DNA from 4 places in the Teredinibacter purpureus genome. Region 1 is predicted to be linked to each of the others. Evidence: predicted binding sites of a transcription regulator. Region 1 holds the regulator's gene; each other region holds the start of a gene.
What was found. Region 1 encodes sigma-54, which starts transcription at its own class of promoters, with help from an activator protein. Its sites were predicted from a motif close to TGGCACANNNNTTGCNNT; they were not measured.

Region 2: a site for sigma-54 is predicted at 1,416-1,433, ahead of flgA (flagellar basal body P-ring formation chaperone FlgA). Genes of this name have one in related genera too.
Region 3: a site for sigma-54 is predicted at 1,390-1,407, ahead of glnA (glutamate--ammonia ligase). Genes of this name have one in related genera too.
Region 4: a site for sigma-54 is predicted at 811-828, ahead of H5647_RS22410 (PEP-CTERM sorting domain-containing protein). Genes of this name have one in related genera too.

Annotation. Positions count from the first base shown of each region.
Region 1 covers NZ_CP060092.1:1,493,230-1,495,380, forward strand. The annotation lists gene H5647_RS06645 (RNA polymerase factor sigma-54) at 161-1,693, opposite strand; gene lptB (LPS export ABC transporter ATP-binding protein) at 1,904-2,151, opposite strand, start outside.
Region 2 covers NZ_CP060092.1:4,061,769-4,063,919, reverse strand. The annotation lists gene flgM (flagellar biosynthesis anti-sigma factor FlgM) at 8-319, opposite strand; gene flgA (flagellar basal body P-ring formation chaperone FlgA) at 529-1,299, opposite strand; gene H5647_RS18125 (chemotaxis protein CheV) at 1,696-2,151, shown strand, end outside.
Region 3 covers NZ_CP060092.1:472,904-475,054, reverse strand. The annotation lists gene glnA (glutamate--ammonia ligase) at 1-1,252, opposite strand, end outside; gene thiI (tRNA uracil 4-sulfurtransferase ThiI) at 1,608-2,151, shown strand, end outside.
Region 4 covers NZ_CP060092.1:2,537,234-2,539,384, forward strand. The annotation lists gene rpoS (RNA polymerase sigma factor RpoS) at 1-641, shown strand, start outside; gene H5647_RS22410 (PEP-CTERM sorting domain-containing protein) at 952-1,050, shown strand; gene fdxA (ferredoxin FdxA) at 1,116-1,439, opposite strand; gene mutS (DNA mismatch repair protein MutS) at 1,524-2,151, opposite strand, start outside.

The sequences.
Region 1 (2,151 bases):
TTCGGTGGCCTGTGGCTGGGTTAAAAGGCCTATAAAGAGCGGTGCTCTTATGTGTTATTACCCAGCGATTTGGCGCGCATTCTACCAGTATTGTTGCGTGATCCAAGTGTGGAATAGGAATGTAGTTAAAAAAAGTTTCTATTAAGAAAGATAGCGTGTTTTAAACTAGTCGTTTACGTTCGTTTGAGGGAGGGATATGCAGCGATTCTCGGTATTTGGCGATGGTTCTACGCGCCACTTTGATACCTTGTTCGGCGAGTAAGCCGGTAATTTTTGAGTCGCTGAGCGGCTTGCGTTGGTTTTCGGCGGCAACGAGCTTTTTAATGATCGCGCGAATGGCGGTAGATGAGCATTCTCCACCTGTGTCTGTGGCCACGTGGCTCGAAAAGAAGTATTTCAGTTCGAATATACCTTGAGGGGTATGCATATACTTTTGAGTGGTGACACGGGAAATGGTCGACTCGTGCATTTCGACTATTTCTGCGACATCGTGCAACACCATGGGCTTCATGGCTTCTGGCCCATAGTCTAAAAAGCCTTGTTGTTTTTCAACGATACACGTGGAGACCTTTAATAGCGTTTCATTACGGCTTTGTAGGCTTTTGAGAAACCAGCGAGCTTCTTGAAGGTTGTCGCGCAAGAAGGTGTTATCGGAGCTGGAATCTGCTCGTTTCACTAGTGAGGCGTAGCCTGAGTTTATCCGCAGCTTTGGCGCGATATCGGGATTTAATTGGACTTGCCAGCGATTGTTAACTTTGGCAACAAAAACATCGGGTACAACATATTCTGTTTCGTCTGCCCCTATGGATTCGCCGGGGCGAGGGTTCAGGCTCTGAATAACACTGATAACCGATTGGAGCTCGGGCTCCTTTATACGCAGTTTACGCATGAGTTGCTTGAAGTCACGGCTACCCAGTACGTCGAGATAGTCGCGTACTAAGGTTTTGGCTTGCGCTAGGTTGGGGGTATCGTCACTGAGTTGATTCAGCTGAATAAGTAAGCATTCACGTACGTCCTGGCTCAGAACGCCTGGCGGGTCAAACTGCTGTATACGGTGCAGTACGGCGAGAACTTCGTCCATTTCAAGTTCTTCGTGTTGAACCTGTAAACCTGAAAAAATCTCGTCTAATGACAGGCCCAGTATGCCGTTGGGAGCGACGGCGTCTATAAGGGTTTCCGCAATTTCGTTGTCGAGCGCAGACATCGGCGTTAAATTAAGTTGCCAGCTGAGGTGGTCTTGCAGGCTTTCTGAGGTGCCGCGACGAGATTCAAAGTCGTAGTCATCGCCTTCGGGTTTTGAGAGGCCAGAGCCACTTGAAGACGGTTCGTATATGTCGTCCCAACTCGTGTCTACGGCAAGGTCGGTAGGAATGTTGTCGTCATTCCAGTCGCTATCGGGCTGGTCGGGAGCTTCGTTGCTCGTATCACTCGTACTGCTCGTGTTTTCACTACCGTTTAAGGCAGGGTTTTCGCTTTCTTGAGCGGGCGGTTCGCTCTGCTGGGTATTTTCAGTATTGGCGGGAGCGGGTTCATCTATGTCGTCAGATGTTTCGAGCATTGGATTGGAATCCAGTGCTTCTTGAATTTCGGCTTGCAAATCCAGAGTCGAGAGTTGCAGGAGGCGTATTGCCTGTTGCAACTGAGGAGTCATGGTGAGTTGTTGGCCCAGCTTAAGCTGGAGGGTTTGCTTCATAAGGCGATGGCTGATGTCACGACGAGAGTTTGATCAGGCGCCAACCCAAAAGCGGGTGAAAACTAAGCTTGGGGTTGGGGCGTTATGTGTGTAAATCGCCTTTAGTTTAGTCGCGCTGGCGGCCACAAGCAATGCTTTTAAGTGCTTTTGTTAGCAAAGAATGTGCCGCTGTGGCGCAACTTTTTTGTGAGTTGTCAAGCATGAATTGTGTCAAAGAGTAAAGTGTTTGCCAAGGTATACTTCGCGCACTTTTTGGTTATTAAGAACATCATTGGAGGCGCCTTCGGCGATGATATGCCCTTCCGATACGATATAGGCTTTCTCGCAGATATCGAGTGTTTCGCGCACATTGTGGTCCGTTATTAAAACACCGATACCGCGTTGTTTTAAGTGTTGAACAATTTCTTTGATGTCGCTAACTGAAATAGGGTCAACGCCCGCGAAGGGTTCGTCCAGCA
Region 2 (2,151 bases), 2.1 Mb from region 1:
AAAGGGGCTAAAAGTTGCTATCTTGGTCAAGTAATTTCGCAGCAATGGCGTCGGGATCGATAGCGTATTGCCCACTGTTTAATGAGGCTCGTACACTGGCAACGCGTTCTGGGTCTTCAGCCGGTGAATTGGAGAGTTCTGCAGCGAACTTAGAGAACTGTTGCCCTGTTGTGCTGAGAGATACGTTGTCTGACGACTGTGTGTTGGCGCTAGGTACTGCCGTGTCACTCGCTGGCGAAGGTGTAGAGGTGCGAGCCTTGCCTGCGTTAGCCGCTGCTGTGCTATTGCTGTTTACACCATTGGTAGGAGGAATTGTCATGGGAATATCCCGTTGTACCTTCATTGTCTAAATCGAGTATTACGCTTACCTTCAAGCGGTGAGGTCTAGTGCTGCTTAATCTTAGTATCGGCCATTTGTACGTTAGCTTTAGGGCTGAATGTTAAATGAGCCCAAATAAATCACAAAAATGTGTGTATGTGGTTAAGCGAGTAGTCTAATAGGCGCCGCTGATACCCATGTTCGCACTATCACAAGGTTACCTGTACCTCGCCTGGCCCCATAACCAAACCGTCAACAATGCGTCGTGAGTGTTCGTTGCGCACCTTAATTTGTTGGCCCATGTACCCATTGGACAGCGCTGTACCTTCTGTTTCCACCGTAAGGTGAGACGCTTTTGCGCGCAATACTACCGTATCGCCTTTACGCACAAGATTTGGCTGCTTCAATGTGCTGAGCTTTACAATATCTTGTGCGCGTAAAGGGCGTTTTAACTCCATTCCAATGACGCGTTTGGGGTTGTCGATGTAGCCAGAACTTAAGCGAGCAGTATCAAGCCGCTGAAACGTCAAATCGCTTTCAGATACCGTTTCGCCTCTCGCTAAGCTATGCGCGGCGACCACTACATTGCGAAAAATTTGTACAGTGCCAGTAACATAAATGCTCCAGTGAGGCCCACTTGCGCAGCCGGTTTTAATAGTGACGTTCGCCGCCGTCGACTGTTCATTTATTTTTAGTGTTAGGGGGCTGGGGCATTTTAAAAGCTGCAGGCGACGGTCTATACGACCAACCTGCACCGTAAGGTCATCCCCGAAAGACAATTGTGGATAGCGTTCTTGAACGTAGTGTTCTAATTTTTGTTGAACTTGCGAGCGAATATTTTCAATGGATTCTATCTCAACGCTAAGGGCCGGGAGGCTGAAGGTTAGGCCGGCCATTACACCGATAGCAAAAATGAAACGTTTGGTGAAATAACGGTGCTCAATGGTGGCTAATACGCGATCGCTGGCCGACTGTTGCATCACTAAAAAACTCCCTCGTATAGAGATTATTGGCCTATGCTGTATGAAAAGCGGTCGGCTTTATTTGCGCCATTTAACTGGCACAACAGCCAATAACAACGTGGCCTAAACGTGTTAAAGCAAAGCGTGTGCCTAATGTTTAGTTTGCGTAGCTACCGTATTAATTGTCGTATTGGCTCTTCTAATTTCATCTGAGTCCGTCAAAAAAAAGGCGGAATAACGGTGGCCGACCGAAAGTTGCTATCGGCATGATGGAAAAATGACGGGCTTACTCGTTTTAGTGTAGAGGCTCAACGCACTTACATAGCACACTAACTTTCAGGCTTTTAATTACATGGCCAAACGTATAACCGAATTTATGGTTGCATTCATACAGCACAAAATAAGGGGCCCGAAATGGCTGGTGTTTTAGATAGCGTCAATCAGCGTACACAATTGGTGGGCCAGAATAGGCTGGAACTTTTGCTGTTCAATTTGGGTGGGCGACAGCTTTACGGCATAAATGTGTTTAAAGTAAAGGAAGTTTTGCAGTGCCCCTCGCTAAGCGAGATACCCAGGAGAAACCCCGTTATACGCGGTGTTGCGCATATTCGGGGTGGCACTATACCCATTATGGATTTACGGCAAGCCACCGGCTCGGCGCCGCTGGAGGATATAGCCAACTGTTTTGTCATCATAACGGAATATAATCGTTCTACTCAGGGGTTTTTAGTGAAGGGTGTTGAGCGTATCGTCAATATGAATTGGGGAGACATACATCCGCCGCCCAAAGGCGCTGGCCGAGAAAATTATTTAACAGCAGTCACTGAAGTAGACGATAAACTTGTTGAAATAATTGACGTAGAAAAAATA
Region 3 (2,151 bases), 1.0 Mb from region 1:
AGGCTTCACGCAAGCTGCCACATACTTGTGGGATTGCATCGGCTTCTTCTTTCGGCAAGTCGTACAAGTCTTTATCGGCGGCTTCACCGGGGTGGATCTTGTTTTTAACGCCGTCAAGGCCGGCCATTAGCATAGCGGCGAACGCTAAGTATGGGTTGGCAATGGGGTCTGGGAAGCGTGCTTCAATACGCTTACCTTTAGGAGAGGCAACATACGGAATGCGGATAGATGCAGAACGGTTGCGTGCAGAGTAAGCGAGCATAACGGGTGCTTCAAAACCTGGAATCAAACGCTTATAAGAGTTTGTTCCTGGGTTGGTGAAAGCGTTAAGCGCTTTAGCATGCTTGATAATACCGCCAATATAGAATAGCGCGGTTTCGCTAAGGCCGGCATAGCCGTCTCCAGCGAATTGGTTAACGCCGTCTTTCCAGTACGATTGATGGCAATGCATACCAGAACCGTTATCGCCAACAACAGGCTTAGGCATAAAAGTAGCCGTTTTGCCGTATGCGTGAGCAACGTTATGAACGCAGTACTTAAGAATCTGAGTTTCATCAGCTTTCTTAACTAGCGTGTTGAATCTAACACCGATTTCACACTGGCCAGCAGTGGCAACTTCGTGGTGATGGACTTCAACGTCTAAGCCCATTTGCTGCATGGCGTTACACATTGCGCCACGAATGTCGTGCAGTGAGTCAACCGGTGGTACTGGGAAGTAGCCGCCTTTAACGCGTGGGCGGTGGCCCATGTTACCTTCATCAAACTTAGAGCCTGAAGACCATGCTGCTTCTTCAGAGTTGATTTTGACAAAGCTACCGCTCATGTCCTGACCGAATTTAACTTCGTCAAATACGAAGAATTCTGGCTCTGGGCCGAAGTAGGCTGCATCGCCCAAACCGGTTGAGGCCAAGTAGGCTTCAGCGCGCTTAGCAACAGAGCGTGGATCACGTTCGTAACCTTCTCCGGTAGATGGCTCTACGATGTCACAGCGTAAGATGATGGTCGCTTCATCAGTGAACGGGTCAAGAAGGGATGTGCTGTCATCAGGCATAAGAATCATGTCTGATTCGTTAATTCCTTTCCAGCCGGCGATTGAGGAGCCGTCGAACATTTGCCCGGTCTCGAAGAATTCTTCGTCTACATAAGAAGAAGGGATGGTAACGTGTTGTTCTTTACCTTTTGTGTCGGTAAAACGCAGGTCAACCCAGCGAACTTCATTTTCTTTGATCAGATTCAGAGTCTGCTCTGACATGTGATTCCTCCAGAGTCATGGCCCAAGCCACTTTGTTATTGAAAGGACAGGTGTAAAAACTGTTTTTTTCTAACGCTTCGACACGACCGCAATACAGCGGACAATCTCGCGCAAGCGAAAGATTGAGTTGGTCGTGAATCGCAATTTGTGTGCCATAATGTTCACACACGCCAAGCTCCGATAACATGGGGCTATGGTGTAAGGGTGAGCAATATTGTTGCGGAATTAAGCACAATAATGGTGCGTTATTATGATACTGCACCAAAACAGCCTCAAACTGTGCGGGGCTGCGGCGAAGTAGCGGCTCATTATACTCTCAACCTCGATTTTTTGTAGCTTGTCGGTCATTTGTTCCATGATTTTTACAGTACGTTTATTTTCAGAGATTACGATAAAGAGCCATCCAGTGCGTAAGCGTTGGACGCGTCAACTCACCGATAACTTGCGGTTGCTCGCAAAGCGTCTGCACCCTGAGGCTAAAGTGGTGCAGGATTGGGATCGCATTGAGGTCCGAGCACCCGAAAATGTGCCTCATTTGGAATCGCAATTTGTTGATCTGTTAGGCCGAACGCCGGGCATCGCGAATTTTTCGCTGGTGCGTGCACACTCCTTCAAGACGCTTCACGACATATACGAATTAGCGCAAGCGTCGTGGGCAGAAGAGCTCGCGGGCAAAACTTTCTGTGTGCGCGTCAAGCGGACGGGTATCCATGAGTTTTCCTCAATAGAGGCTGAGCGCTATGTGGGCGGAGGGCTGAATCAGCATACCGATGCTCTTGGGGTGAAATTAAAGAACCCTGATATTACGGTTAGCCTGGAAATTAAAGACGAGCTTTGTTATTTGATAGCACGTAAATATGCAGGATTAGGTGGGTTCCCAATGGGAACGCAAGATGCGG
Region 4 (2,151 bases), 1.0 Mb from region 1:
TAATTGAAGAGGGCAACTTAGGTTTGATCCGTGCGGTCGAGAAATTTGACCCAGAGCGTGGTTTTCGTTTCTCTACCTACGCAACATGGTGGATAAGACAAACCATAGAGCGGGCGATAATGAATCAAACCCGCACGATACGGTTGCCGATACATGTCGTTAAAGAATTAAATGTCTACCTGCGCGCTGCGCGGGAGTTATCACAAAAGCTTGATCACGAGCCGTCCCCGGAAGAAATTGCCAATTTACTGGATAAGCCCGTTGAAGATGTTGAGCGCATGCTGGCATTGAATGAACGTGTCACGTCCATGGACGTGCCTATTGGCCCTTCCTCAGAAAAAACGGTTGTCGACACGGTACCGGACCAACAAGTATCGGACCCAGTGGATTTGCTACAAGATAGTGATTTGAGTACAAGCCTTAATGGCTGGCTGGATGAGCTAAGCGAGAAACAGCGTGAAGTTGTTGCACGTCGATTTGGCTTACGTGGCCACGAAACAAGCACGCTAGAAGAGGTTGGTCGTGAAATAGGCTTAACCCGTGAGCGCGTAAGACAAATACAGGTTGAAGCCTTGCGTCGTTTGCGCGATATTCTTGAAAAACAGGGTTTAGATGCAACGGCACTTTTTGGTGCAATGTAAGAAGTTAATTTGTTCAGTATTTAGTTAAGTTAGAGTTGAAAAACCCCTCAGTAGATCTTACTAGCGAGGGGTTTTTTATGCTTTTTTCGTCGGTAATTTTTACATTTTAGTATTTGCTAATCTTTTTGTTTGTGACGTAGACTGTTGAAAAACATAGAAAATAAAATATTGGCTCAATGTTTGCATTAGTGCAATTTAGATAGGAGGGTTTTCCTCTCTAGTTTAATTTCACTGTATGGAGACAGGTATGGTCGATAGAGTAATGCGGCTGGTAATATTAGGTGCATTGTTAAGTAGTTCTGGGCTGGTTATGGCTTCCGTAGCCGAAGTGCCAGAGCCTTCCTCCTTTGCGTTATTGGGAGTGGGTTTGGTTGCGTTAATAATCTCAAGGAGAAGAGTCAGACGCTAATCATCGCTAAATCGATAATTTAAATAAAAAAAACCGCCTAGTAGGCGGTTTTTTTTGCTCTGAATTTAGCGCTCTAAGTGTTTGAGCTTGCCTTCAACGCCATCCCAGTCTTCGTGGTCATCGGGCGCATCTTTCTTTTCAGTAATATTGGGCCAAACTTCTGCTAGTTCGGCGTTGAGCTCTAAGAAAGCTTCCTGATCTGCTGGTAGCTCATCTTCTGAAAAAATAGCGTCAACGGGGCACTCTGGCTCGCACAGTGCGCAATCAATGCACTCATCAGGATGGATAACCAAAAAATTGGGGCCTTCGTAGAAACAGTCAACTGGACACACTTCTACGCAATCTGTGTGTTTACATTTGATACAGTTTTCACCGACTACGAATGTCATGGGGCTAACCTCTGGCTGGTATTGTAAAAGCGCGGCATTTTAGCAGGATAGTCGAAGAAGGCATAGCCTTCCTCACCGCCCTTTTTAGAGTAATGCCTTGAGTTGGTAGATGAGTTCGAGTGCTTGTTTCGGTGTAAGTTCATCTGGATTCGTTTGCGTTAACTGTTTGTCGGCTTTGCTTGGTATGGGGGCTGCGAACAAATCAGGTTGTGGGCTTTGTGGTGGCGTGTTTCGCGAAGCGGTGCTCGAGGGCCTGGTTGTTTCTGTCTGGGCTTGCGCTCCTGCTTCTAGTGTGGCCAATTGCTGTTTTGCGTTCGTCAATACATCAGCAGGAATGCCGGCGAGCTTCGCCACTTGTAAACCGAAACTCTTACTCGCGGGGCCGGGTTGAATATTGTGTAGAAACACAATGTTGTCATTGTGCTCGGTCGCGTCCAAGTGAACGTTTTTAACGGTTGGCAAGGTGTCGGGCAGCGCGGTAATTTCAAAATAGTGCGTCGCAAAAAGTGTGAAGGCTTTTAGGTGTTGGGCAAGGTGTTCCACACAAGCCCACGCCAGCGATAAACCGTCATAGGTACTGGTGCCGCGCCCAATTTCATCCATAAGCACTAAGCTATTTTCGGTTGCGTTGTTCAGAATATTGGCGGTTTCGGTCATTTCGACCATAAACGTAGAGCGCCCGCCCGCTAAATCATCAGACGAGCCTATTCGG